Regions from separate parts of the Nonomuraea angiospora genome, predicted to be linked through region 4. Evidence: riboswitches for the same ligand, from Rfam matches in the RefSeq annotation. Region 4 holds a riboswitch; each other region holds the start of a gene.
What was found. A riboswitch is a leader RNA that binds a small molecule or an ion and turns the genes downstream of it on or off. The one in region 4 is predicted to bind cyclic di-AMP.
Positions count from the first base shown of each region.

Region 1: it holds a riboswitch for cyclic di-AMP, as region 4 does, so the genes downstream of both, H4W80_RS26890 (C40 family peptidase) here and H4W80_RS22555 (coiled-coil domain-containing protein) in region 4, are expected to answer to the same signal.
Region 2: it holds a riboswitch for cyclic di-AMP, as region 4 does, so the genes downstream of both, H4W80_RS64635 (hypothetical protein) here and H4W80_RS22555 (coiled-coil domain-containing protein) in region 4, are expected to answer to the same signal.
Region 3: it holds a riboswitch for cyclic di-AMP, as region 4 does, so the genes downstream of both, H4W80_RS63905 (C40 family peptidase) here and H4W80_RS22555 (coiled-coil domain-containing protein) in region 4, are expected to answer to the same signal.

Region 1 is NZ_JADBEK010000001.1:5,981,583-5,984,625, forward strand. Features, by position in the region: gene H4W80_RS26880 (branched-chain amino acid aminotransferase) at 1-49, opposite strand, end outside; gene H4W80_RS26885 (3-isopropylmalate dehydrogenase) at 264-1,310, opposite strand; cyclic di-AMP (ydaO/yuaA leader) riboswitch at 1,410-1,552, shown strand; gene H4W80_RS26890 (C40 family peptidase) at 1,730-2,131, shown strand; gene H4W80_RS26895 (ROK family transcriptional regulator) at 2,165-3,043, opposite strand, start outside.
Region 2 is NZ_JADBEK010000001.1:5,619,734-5,622,776, reverse strand. Features, by position in the region: gene H4W80_RS25495 (DUF5302 domain-containing protein) at 154-354, shown strand; cyclic di-AMP (ydaO/yuaA leader) riboswitch at 521-656, shown strand; gene H4W80_RS64635 (hypothetical protein) at 842-1,534, shown strand; gene H4W80_RS25485 (alpha/beta fold hydrolase) at 1,573-2,418, shown strand; gene H4W80_RS25480 (aminotransferase class III-fold pyridoxal phosphate-dependent enzyme) at 2,491-3,043, opposite strand, start outside.
Region 3 is NZ_JADBEK010000001.1:7,481,800-7,484,842, reverse strand. Features, by position in the region: gene H4W80_RS34010 (winged helix-turn-helix transcriptional regulator) at 49-450, shown strand; gene H4W80_RS34005 (LuxR C-terminal-related transcriptional regulator) at 1,062-1,274, shown strand; gene H4W80_RS63905 (C40 family peptidase) at 1,301-2,251, opposite strand; cyclic di-AMP (ydaO/yuaA leader) riboswitch at 2,347-2,495, opposite strand; gene H4W80_RS33995 (amino-acid N-acetyltransferase) at 2,772-3,043, shown strand, end outside.
Region 4 is NZ_JADBEK010000001.1:4,999,276-5,002,318, reverse strand. Features, by position in the region: gene H4W80_RS22565 (DeoR/GlpR family DNA-binding transcription regulator) at 1-463, shown strand, start outside; gene galT (galactose-1-phosphate uridylyltransferase) at 460-1,539, shown strand; cyclic di-AMP (ydaO/yuaA leader) riboswitch at 1,604-1,745, shown strand; gene H4W80_RS22555 (coiled-coil domain-containing protein) at 1,745-2,707, shown strand; gene H4W80_RS22550 (DinB family protein) at 2,728-3,043, shown strand, end outside.

The DNA of each region.
Region 1 (3,043 bases), 980 kb from region 4:
CGTGGTCGGATAGCTGCACGTCGAAGCTGAGCTTCTGAGCGATGGTCATGACGTCGGTCCTTCTCTCTGCGAATCTGCCCAAATCTACAGAAATCTGCGGATCGGTGCTGATGGGCGGGCGCTGCCCGGAAGGCAGCCCCGTACTTCCTATTGTCTCGCTATATGGGATGGCAAGCGGCCAATGGGGCGATCAGCCCTTTTGGACGCAAAAAAGCGCCTGGCGGCCCTCTCCGGACCACCAGGCGCGTTGGGGCTAGGCGGTCCTAGCCGGATACTCGCGCGGTGATGTCGTCACCGATCTCGTGCGTGGTGCGACCCGCCCAGCCGGCCAGCCGCTCGAGGATGTCATCGGCGACCGCCTGCTCGACCTTGGCCGCCTCGGCGTGCAGGCCGAGGTGCTCGAGGAGCATGGCGACGGACAGGATGGTCGCGGTCGGGTCGGCCTTGCCCTGGCCGGCGATGTCGGGGGCGCTGCCGTGGACCGGCTCGAACATGCTCGGCGCGGACCGCTCGGGGTTGATGTTGCCGCTGGCGGCCAGGCCGATGCCGCCCGCGATGGCGGCGCCCAGGTCGGTGATGATGTCGCCGAACAGGTTGTCGGTGACGACCACGTCGAACCGCTCCGGCTGCGTCACGAAGAACATCGAGGCCGCGTCGATGTGGCAGTAGTCGGTCGTGACGTCGGGGTATTCCGCCGCCAGGCGGTTGACCGTGCGCTGCCACAGGTCACCGGCGAAGGTGAGGACGTTGGTCTTGTGGACGAGCGTCAGCTTCTTGCGCGGCCGCGTGGCGGCCTTCTCGAACGCGTAGCGCACCACGCGCTCGACACCGTAGGCGGTGTTGAGCGACTCCTGGGTGGCGATCTCGTGCGGGGTGCCGCGCCGCATGGCGCCACCGGTGCCCGCGTAGAGGCCCTCGGTGCCCTCGCGGACGACGATCATGTCGATGTTCTCCGGCGGCGTGTCGGCCAGCGGGGTCGCCACGCCGGGGAACAGCTTGACCGGGCGCAGGTTGACGTAGTGGTCGAACTCGAAGCGCAGCCGCAGCAGCAGATCGCGCTCGAGGATGCCCGGCGGCACGCTGGGGTCGCCCACGGCGCCGAGCAGGATCGCGTCGTAGCCGCGCAGCTCTTCGAGCACGGCGTCGGGCAGCGTCTCGCCGGTACGGTGATAGCGTGCGGCTCCCAGGTCGTAGTGCGTGGGCTCGATCTTCGTGCCCACTGCCTCCAGGACCTTGAGCCCCTCGGCCACGACCTCGGTGCCGATCCCATCGCCGGGGATGACGGCCAGACGGATGTTACGCGACTCCATGGGCGGTACCTTACCGCGTCGTCTCGACTGACGAACACTTCATCTCATTTTCCGGACGCCCTCTTTGTCCGTATTGCGGTTCTTTGACCGTTTCGTTAAAGTCCCGACCAGCCTAATCCGCGCAGCCGCTGCGTGGAGTCGGGGACCCACTTCCCTCTGGGGCGAATCGGCATCCCATGTCGTAGGGCTACTTCCAGGCCCGAGCCCGTCAGCTAACCCGGCCGGCCGTATGGAAGGACAGACCCCTGTCTCGAATCGCCATTGTCCTGGCGGCGGGCGCCGCCGGGCTCCTCCTGGCCTCCCCAGCCCATGCCTCCACCAAGATCGACGACCTCACCACTCTGACCGGCGCCCAGATCAAGAAGATCCAGGCGAAACAGGCCCCGAAGCCCGCCTGGAAGATCGCCCTCAAGTTCGCCATGAGCAAGCGCGGCACCCCGTACGTGTGGGGCGGCGCCAGCCCGAGCGGATACGACTGCTCCGGGCTCATGCTCAGGGCGTACGAGCACGCCGGGATCGAACTCCCCCGCGTCGCGGCCGACCAGTACGCCGCGTTCGACAAGAAGATCGCCTGGAAGGACCTCAAACCCGGCGATCTCGTCTTCTTCCACGGCCTCGGGCACGTCGGGATGATCTCCCGGCCCGGCTACATGGTCCACGCTCCGCGCACGGGTGACGTGGTCAAGGAAGAGCGCCTGAGCTCCTGGCGCAGAGACTCCTTCGTGGGTGGCGTCCGCCCCGACCCCAAGGGCGTACGACTCTGGTCCAAGCTCAAGGAACAGCGCCTCAGCACGCCCACCACCCTCACCGCCACCCTGTAGGGACCCTCCGGCGTCCGCCTCCCCGCGCGACGGTCAGGGGAGGCGGGCGTCGAAGATGAGGTCCCAGGCGCGGGTCCTGGCGTGAGCCACCGCGCCCAGCAGGACGCCGCTGTCGCCCAGCGTGCTGGCCACCACCGACGGCCGCAGCGGGCCCAACTCGGCGATGCGGGCCTCGATGGCCTCCCCCAGGAGGTCCAGGTTGCGGCCCACGCCGCCGCCGAGCACGATCACCTCCGGATCCAGCACGGCCGCCACCGCCACCAGCAGCTCGCCGATGCGGCGGCCCTCGGACTCCACCACCGAGCGGGCGACGGCGTCGCCCTCGGCCGCCGCGTCGAAGATCTTCTTGGCCGTCTCCAGGCGCAGCCCGGCGGCGCGGGCCCTGCGGACCACCCCGGGGGCGGCGGTCACCGCCTCCGTGGCGCCGTGGGCCAGGGCGTCACCGGCCGATGGCGCCGGGTCCTCGGCCGCGGGCACGTACGAGACCTCCCCCGCCGCTCCCCGGGCGCCCACGTACAGCTCGCCGTTGATCACGATGCCCATCCCGACGCCGGTGCCGATGGACACCAGCGCGAAGTTGGACTTGCCGCGTCCCGCCCCGTGCACGTGCTCGCCGACGGTGGCCAGGTTGATGTCGTTCTCGATGACGAGGTCGGCCCCCATCGCGGCGCGCAGGCGCTCGGCCAGGTCGGGGCCGGGCAGGTTGGGGGCGAACTCAAGGCGGCCGAGCTCCGGGTCGTACACGCCGGGCGAGCCGACGACGGCGCAGGCGACGGCGTCCCAGTCGACGACCGCCTCGTCGGCGGCGAGCCGGCACAACTCTCCGACCAGGACGGCCAGCTCGGCGGAGGTGAGGGCGGTGTTGCGCCCGTCCCTGCGGCCGACGAGGGTCCCGCGCAGGTCGGCGATGGC
Region 2 (3,043 bases), 620 kb from region 4:
GATCGGAGTGGTTCCCCTTTACCTGGGCGGGCGGGCTCGGTGGCTCCTGAGGGTGACGCCTTCGCCACGCCGCAGCGCAGGGTCGAGGCCAGTTTCGCGTCATAAGCGGCGCCATGCGAAGCTGTGATAGTCCCCAACACCATGGAGGTCCTCATGGCGGAAACACCGGAGCCGGAAGTCAGCGAGACTCCCGAGGACGAGATGAAGCGCAAGTTCCGCGAGGCGCTGGAACGCAAGCGCGGCCAGCACGCGGGCTCGGGCGCGGGTGGCAAGGGCGGCGACCCATCGAAGATCCACGGGACGCACGGTCCGGCTGCGAGTAAAAGATCGTTCAGGCGCAAGAGCGGCGGCTGAGGCCGGTAATTTCCAGGGGGTACGGCAATGCCGTGCCCCCTTTCTCTATGCCGGGGGCAGGTAGATCTTTACACCGATTCATGACGAACTGTTTGTGTTTGTCCGGAATACGTGGTTAGAGTGATGCCCACTTACCAGCCGGTGGCGTGGACCACACAAGGGGACCAGCCGGCTGGCGCCTAATCCCGATCACTCGGGAGCCGGGGACCCACCTCCCTGGGGTGAATCCGACCTTGTGTCGGTAGGGCAACTCCACCGCCCGAACCCGTCAGCTAACCCGGTAGGCGAGATGGAGAGGACACATGCAGAACTTGAATGATCACGTAGAACACCCATACAGCGTGATGACGGCCGCCCTCTGAGCGGTCCCTTCTCCAGGCTCGTTTCGCGCTCCGCGTAGCTCTCCCCCTGTCAGGTGCTTTCCCCTGCTACGCCCTTTTTCAGCGAGCGCAATCTCCCTGCCCCCTCGCGAAGGACTGTACTTTTCATGTCTGCACGTTCTGGTTTGCGTACCCTGGCTCTGCTCACCGCCTCCACCGTCGGCGCCCTCACCATCGCCGGCACCGCGGCCCACGCCGACTCCAACACGGACGAGAAGGTCCTGCTCAAGGGCTCGACCACCGCTTCGTACTTCTGGGACGACGCCTCCGGCCGCGCCGGGGACACCGGTCTGCCCGCCAGCGGCAAGCCCATGCAGAAAGGTCTGGCCGCCAGCCCGAGCTGGCCGCTCATGACCGAGGGCTACGTGATCCACGACGGCAAGAAGCTGCCCTTCTTCGTCGGCGACCGCGGCCCGGGCGTGCCCTCCAACAACGGCGTCATGCTCGACCTGGACGGCAAGACGTTCGCGGAGCTGACCGGCGGCACGTTCAACATGGACACGCTCGGCGTCGACGGCGTCGGCGGCCAGGGGCACATCAAGGTCGACTACGTCATCACCAAGTGGGGCGACGGTCCCGGCAAGAAGAACTACCCCGTCCCGTTCTCGACCGGCGCCTACGCCGAGCACGACGACAACCCGGCCGAGCCCCCGGCGGCCGCCGGTCTCGCGCTGCCTCCGGCGCGCGAGACCGGGGAGTGGAGCTCCGGCACGGGCGCCGTCGTGGCCAGCGCCGTGGCCGCGGTGGGCGGCGGCGTGGCGCTTGCCGGCGACCGCGTCCGCAATCTCCTCAAGGTCTGAACTTTACGGACGTGGACCAGAATGTCATTCTGGTCCACGTGACCACCCGCGTAGCCGCGAACGGCATCGAAATCGCCTACGAGAGCTTCGGCTCGCACGAGGGGCGCCCCCTGCTCCTCATCATGGGGCTCGGCGCGCAGCTCATCCACTGGGATGAAGGGCTCTGCGAGCTGCTGGCGGACCAGGGACACCACGTCGTACGGTTCGACAACCGCGACGCCGGCCTGTCCACCCACTTCCACGACCAGGGCGTTCCCGCGATGGGGGCGCCCTCGCCGTATCTGCTGGACGATCTGGCCGACGACTCGGCGGGACTCATGGACGCGCTGGGCTGGCCGGCCGCCCACGTGGTCGGGGCGTCGATGGGCGGCATGATCGCCCAGGCGCTGGCCATCCGCCACCCGGACCGGGTGCTGACCCTGACCTCGATCATGTCCACTCCCAGTCCCTCGGCGGCCCCGCCCACCGAGGCCGCGCTCGCCATCCTCATGGCCGCGCCCCCCGCCGAGCGCGAAGCGGTCATGGCCCAGGCGGTGCGCACCTGGTCGGTCATCGGCTCGCCCGGATACGAGCTGGACCGCGAGCGGATCACCCTGCTGGCCGGGCTCGCGTTCGACCGCTGCTTCGACCCCGGCGGGACGGCCCGGCAGCTCGCCGCCATCATGGCCTCGGGCGACCGCACGGAGGGGCTCGCCGGGGTGCGGGTGCCCACGCTGGTGCTGCACGGGGAGGCGGACCAGCTCGTCCCGGTCGCGGGCGGCCAGGCGACGGCCGCGGCCGTCCCTGGCGCCCGCCTGGTGACCTACCCGGGCATGGGCCACGACCTGCCGCGCCCGCTCTGGCCGGCCGTCGTGGCCGAGATCAGCAAGCTCACCGCCGCCTAGCCGAAGTGGCCGAGATTAGCAAGCTCACCGCCGCCTAGCCGAAGTGGCCGAGATCAGCAAGCTCACCGCCGCCTAGCCGAAGTGGGCACGGGTCTCCGCGAACGCCTGGTCCGTGCCCTCCAGCGCCCTGGCCACGTCGGCCTCCGTGTGCGCGGCCGACATGAACCAGTTGTGCCACGGGTGCAGGTAGACCCCGTGCCGCAGGCAGGCGTCGCTCCACCACATCGCGATGGACAGGTCGGCGTCACCGTCGAAGCTGAGCCACGGGATCGTGACCGGCCCCGTCTGGTTCACCACGAACCCGTGGGACTTGGCCTGCGCGTAAAGCCCCTCGCGCAGCTGCGTGCCCGCGCGCTCCATGGCGCCGATGCCGTCCGTGTCGCGCAGCGTCTCGATGGTCGCCTTGGCCGCCGCCATGGCGACCGCCGAGAACCAGAACGACCCCGTCGAGTACAGCGTCTGCGCCGGTCCGCGCAGCGCGTCCGTGCCGGTGACGGCGGCGATCGGGTAGCCGTTCGCCATGGCCTTCGACCAGGCGGTCAGGTCGGGCCGCACCCCGTACGGCTCCCAGGACCCCCGCAGGTCGACCCGGAACCCGGCCCGCACGTCGTCGATCACCAGCGCG
Region 3 (3,043 bases), 2.5 Mb from region 4:
GCGCTCTACTCTCTCCTGGTAAGTAGCAGGCGGGGAAGGGGCGTGCGGGTGGCCACGAAGACGGCGGCGGAGCAGCGCGACGAGGCCAAGCAGGTCTTCGACGCGTACTTCGCCGAGTGCCCCTCCAGGAAGCTGCTCGACACCCTCAGCGACAAATGGGTCACCCTCCTGCTCACCGCGCTCTCGGACGGCCCGCGCCGCTACAGCGACCTGTCCAGGCGCATCGCGGGCGTCAGCCAGAAGATGCTCACGCAGACCCTGCGCGGCCTGGAGCGCGACGGTCTGGTCTCGCGGACGCTCACCCCTTCCGTGCCGGTACGGGTGGACTACGCGCTCACCCCGCTGGGCGAGAGCCTGATGCCGTTGGTGGCCGCGATCAAGAGCTGGGCCGAGGCGCACATGGAGGACGTCGAGGCCGCCAGGGACCGCTACGACGCCGCCGGCGCCTGAGCGATCACCGCCGTCGCGAATCCGGCTTCCGGGCCGCCCGGTTTCCGATCCGAGCGCGCTTGTCAGCATGGCGTCAAGGTCGCCGAGGGGCGGGCCCGGGCCCGCTCGCGGTGCTCCGGCCGCCCCTGTGACCACCTCGCCACGCGCCCCTCACGCACACCCGGAAACGAGGTCGCCCGGCACGCTCGCGGCCCTTCACGCGTCCGGAACCCGGGGTGGCGATCCCCCCGGTGAATTGATCACCTCGCCTTAATCAACCATCTGACCTGGGTTGTCGGATCGCATGGTGACGCCGTACAAAGCGAGCGATTGGTGGCTGACCCCATGGCGGAAAGATCACGCCATAGATGTATCGATCATGGGGAATATCCATACCGCGCTGATCGAAAAGGGGAGCGCTGGTCAGGGCTATTCCGGAAGCCCCAATGTGATCACACTACGTTCTGACATATCGCGAGTGCGTCATATATAGCGGATCATGTCAATAGCGCTCGTCAAGTGCGGCGATTGTCATGCTTGACGACCTTTCCAGGATGCGTTTACCGTCTGCGAGGAGCGGCTTTGGCCCGTCTGTGAGGTCCAAGTTTCTGCTGTTGGGGGGAGGGCTCCCGATGGATGTGCTCACTGAAGGCGTTGAGCTCAGCCATGCTGATTTGGCGCTGCTGGCGGAGTTGGCCAAGGGAGTCACGGTCGATCGGGTTGGGCGGCGGCTGGATATCAGCGGGCGCACGGTACGCCGAAGATTACGGGGAATCTGCGACCGCATCGGCGTGGCCACGGCGATCGAGGCCGTGGCCTGGGCAGCCCGCCGCCAGCTGATCTAGCCGCGGCGGACCGCCGGGGTGCGGGCTCAGTCGGCGATGCGGACCGCGCCGGCGAAAGGCCGCCTCGCGATCGACGCGATCCGTACGACGTCACCCGTCTGCGGGGCGTGCACCATCATGCCGCCGCCGATGTAGATGCCCACGTGGTGCAGGTCGCTGTAGAAGAACACCAGGTCGCCCGGCCGGAGCTCCTCGCGCGAGATGTGCCGGCCGGCCGTCCACTGGTCGCCGGTGTAGTGCGGCAGCGAGATGCCCACGCGCTGGAACGCCGCCATGACGAGCCCGGAGCAGTCGTACGAGCTGGGACCCTCGGCGCCCCAGACGTACGGCTTGAGCTGCTGCGTGAGCGCCCACCGCGCGGCCTCCGCGGCCTTGCCCGAGCCCGGGATGGGCAGGTTGACGCGCACGGCCCGCGTGCCGGGCCGTCCGGCCTCGCCCAGGGCCCGCCTGAACAGGCTGCTCTCGACCTTCGCCACCAGCTTGGTGATCCTGTCGCGCTTGGTGTCGAGGTCGGTGACGAGCTTCTGGACCTCGTCGATGCGGGCCGTGGCGCTCTCCTTGGCGCGGGTGGCCGTGTCCATCGCCCTGGTGAGCTGGTTGATCTCCTCGCTCTGCTCGGCCTGCAGCGCGTACGAGGTCGCGGCGCGGTTGAGGAAGCCCTCGGGGTCGTCGGAGGTGGCGAAGGCGAGGGTCTTCATGCCGCCGGTGATGTAGGCGTTCTGGGCCAGCGCGACGGCCCTCGCGCGCTTGGCGGCCAGATCGGACTCGCTGGTCGTCAGCGTCTTCTGCGCGACCTCGGCGGCCTTCTTGGCGGACTTGAGCTTCTCCCGCTGGCCGTTGTACTGCTCGGTCAGCGTCTCGATGTCGGTGTGCAGCTTCGTGGCCTGGTCGGCGAGCTCTTTCAGGGTGGGCTCGGGATCCGCGGACGCCGAACCGACGGGGATGGCGAAGAGCAGCGCGGCGACTGTGAGACTCACCACACCGACGCGGCGCGCCCGCCGAGCCCGTTCCGGAGGGCGGGCATGCTTGCCCGCCGACTTCCCCCCACCGCTGAGCGTGGGCTTCACCAACCAGCTCCTCTCGTCGACGCCTACCGGGTTAGCTGACGGGTTCGGGCCGGAGCAGCCCTACCGAAAGACTCGGATTCACCCCGTGGCGGCGTCGGAGGTCGCCACCGGCGGTTCCCCGGCTTCTCTTGCGAGAATTGGGCGTGTCTCCCGCGCGACACGCGGGGAACATTGTCGCTGGACACTAATGCACTCCGGGTTCGTGCTCAACCAGAACTGCCAAGTCTGTAGAGGTTTCACAACCGAAGGGTCACAAGGTGATCTCGTGGGCACCCGTGCAGAAGAGGCCCTATGCCCCATTTGTCCGCGCTTTCGGCGGGAGCGAGCCGGCCGTGAGGTCCGGTGCCGATCTGACCACGAGATGTAACAAGATGGGCCGAGACATGGGAGTTAGGGCTGAGCCGTAATGAGATCTGTACCCTGGAGAACCATGGAGCAGGTGGCCGAGCTGACAGCGCCCGAGACCGCGGTGGTGGTCCGGCGTGCCCGCACGCCCGACGTGCGCATGGTCAGACGCCTGGTGGACACCTATGCCGGGGCGGGGCCGCGGCTTCTGGAGAAGGCCACGGTGACGCTGTACGAGGACGTACAGGAGTTCTGGGTGGCCGAGCGAGGCGGGCAGGTCGTCGGCTGCGGCGCGCTCCACGTGCTCTGGGAGGACCTCGCCGAGGTCCGCACGGTGGCGGTGGATCCCGAGTGCCG
Region 4 (3,043 bases):
GTGGGCGCTGGCCCGCCACCTGATCGCCGTCCCCGAGCTGACCGTGATCACCAATTCGATCCCCGTCGCCGAGGTGTTCCACCGCAACCCGCGTCCCGACCGCACGGTCGTGCTGACCGGCGGCGTGCGCACGCCGTCCGACGCGCTGGTGGGCCCGGTGGCCGTGGCCGCGATCCGCCGCCTGCACGTGGACACGCTGTTCCTCGGCGTGCACGGGATGAGCGTGCGGGCCGGGTTCACCACCCCCAACCTGCTGGAGTCGGAGACCGACAGGGAGCTGGTGACGGCCGCCGGCCGGCTGGTCATCCCCGCCGACCACACGAAGTGGAACACGGTCGGCATCAGCACCATCGCCGAGCTGACCGAGGCCGACGTGGTCATCAGCGACGCGGGGCTGCCTGAGGACGCACGCATGGAGCTGGCCGAACGGGCCGGAGAACTGATCATCGCGGAGGGCTCGTGAAGCGCACCATCACCCACCTGGCCGACGGCCGTGAGCTGATCTACTTCGATCGGCGGGACGACGCCGATCGCGGCGCGATCGACCGGCGGGTGCTCGACCCCCGGCCGGTGGCCTCCGAGCTGCGTTACGACCCGCTGACCGAGGAGTGGATCGCGGTGGCGGGGCACCGGCAGACGCGCACGTTCCAGCCGACCGGCTCGGCGAGCGAGTGCCCGCTGTGCCCGTCGTCGGACACGCGCTCGTCGGAGATCCCGGCGTACGACTACGACGTGGTGGTGTTCGAGAACCGATTCCCCTCCTTCTCCACAAATTTCGGGACTTATACAGATGTGGGGGGCCTGAGTGAGGTCCGGCCGGGAGTGGGGCGGTGCGAGGTGGTCTGCTTCACCTCTGAGCATTCGTCGTCGTTCTCCAGGCTCTCCGACGGCCAGGTGGAGCTGGTCATGGAGGCGTGGGCCGACCGGACGGCCGAGCTGTCCGGGATCGAGGGCGTGGAGCAGGTGTTCTGCTTCGAGAACCGGGGCGAGGAGATCGGCATCACGCTGGCCCACCCGCACGGCCAGATCTACGCCTACCCGTACGTCACGCCCAGGACCAGGCTCCAGCTCGCCGCCGCCAGGCGTTACTCGAAGGGCAACCTGTTCGCCGACGTGCTGGCCGCCGAGCGGGCCGCCGGGACGCGCGTGGTGGCCGCCAACGAGCTGTGGACGGCGTTCGTGCCGGCCGCGGCGCGGTGGCCGTACGAGGTGCACATCTACCCGCACCGGCAGGTGCCCGATCTGGCCGCGCTGACGGAGGAGGAGCGCTCGGCGTTCGCGCCTCTCTACACCTCGGTGCTGCGGGCCTTCGACGACCTGTTCGGCGTGGTGATGCCGTACATCTCGGCCTGGCACCAGGCGCCCGTGCGGCAGGACCGCGAGCTCGGCTACCTGCACCTGGAGCTGTTCAGCATCAGGCGGGCGCCGGGCAAGCTCAAGTATCTCGCCGGGTCGGAGTCCGCGATGGGGGCCTTCGTGAACGACGTGCTGCCGGAGGAGGCCGCCCGGATGATTCGATCACAAGTAGATCACTATTAGATTTCTAATGGGGGTCGCGTGACTCGTGATCTACCACTAATATCCCTTTTGTGTCAGCCGTAACAGCTGACGCACGCCTAATCCCGGGCGAGTCGCCCGGGAGCCGGGGACCCACCCGCACCTGGGGTGAATCCACTTCGGTGGTAGGGCACGCAGCTCCCAGCCCGAACCCGTCAGCTAACCCGGCCGGCAGAGGGAGAGGAACATGCACGTGGCGGCTCCGTCCCCCGCGACTCTTGCCATCGGCCTCGTCACCGCCGCCGCCGTCGCGCTCCTGCCGGCGACCGCGGCCTCGGCGGCTCCCAAGCCGTCGGAGGCCGAGCTCCGCGCCCAGCTCAAGCAGCTCAACAGCAAGATCGACAAGCTCATCGAGAAGTACAACCTCAAGCGCGTCGAGCTGGCCAGGGCGCAGGAGGCCGCCAAAGCGGCCAAGGAGCGGCTGGCGGTCGCGGAGAAGACGCTGGACACCGCCGAGCGGCGGGTCGGCGACCTCGCCAGGATGCGCTACCAGAGCCACGACCCGTCGCTGCCCTCCATCCTGATGGCCCAGAACGGCGGCGCCGCCGCCCTGCTCGAGCAGCTCACGGCCGAGCAGCAGGCCATGGTCCAGGGGGTGGCCAGGGCCCGCGACGACAAGAAGAGGGCCTCCGACGAGGCCGCCGCGCTGGCCACCCAGATCGGCGTGGACGCCAAGGAGGTGACCGCACAGCGCGCCGAGGCCGAGGACGTCATCGACGACATCAAGAAGAAGCTCCAGGACCTCGTGCCGCTCGGCCCGGGCCGCAAGTCCGACGGGAGCTGGGCGCCCGAGCTGCCCTCGGGCTCGGACAACATCACGGCCCGCACGCGGCTGATGAAGGCGGAGCTGGCCAAGAACTTCAAGCTGCCGTACACGGTGGGGTGCTTCCGCTCGGGCTCCAGCGGCGAGCACCCCCTGGGGCGGGCCTGCGACTTCATGATGAGCACGGGCGGCACGATGCCCGCGGCCATCAACAACGCCCTGGGCGACCGCATCGCGGACTGGGCGCTCAAGAACAAGGGCAAGCTCGGCGTCAAGTACGTGATCTGGAAGCAGCGCATCAACACGGGCTCGGGCTGGCGGGCCATGTCGGACCGCGGCAGCGTCACCGAGAACCACTACGACCACGTTCACATCTCGATGTACTGAGCTGGGTAAGGTCGGACCTCATGACTGACACCCGGATCCCGCCCCCTCGCACGGGCGACGAGCGGACCACGCTGAACAACTGGCTCGAATGGCACCGCGGCACCCTCGCCGTCAAGTGCGCGGGCCTGTCGGACGACCAGCTGCGCCTGCGCTCCGCCGCACCCTCGACCCTGTCCCTGCTCGGCCTGGTCCGGCACATGGCGCACGTCGAACGCTCCTGGTTCCGCCGCGTGCTCAACGGCGAGGACCTGCCCAAGCTCTGGGACAAGGACCGCGACAACGACGCCGACTTCAAGGAAGTGGACACCGCCTCCGTCAAGGAGGCCTTCGCCACGT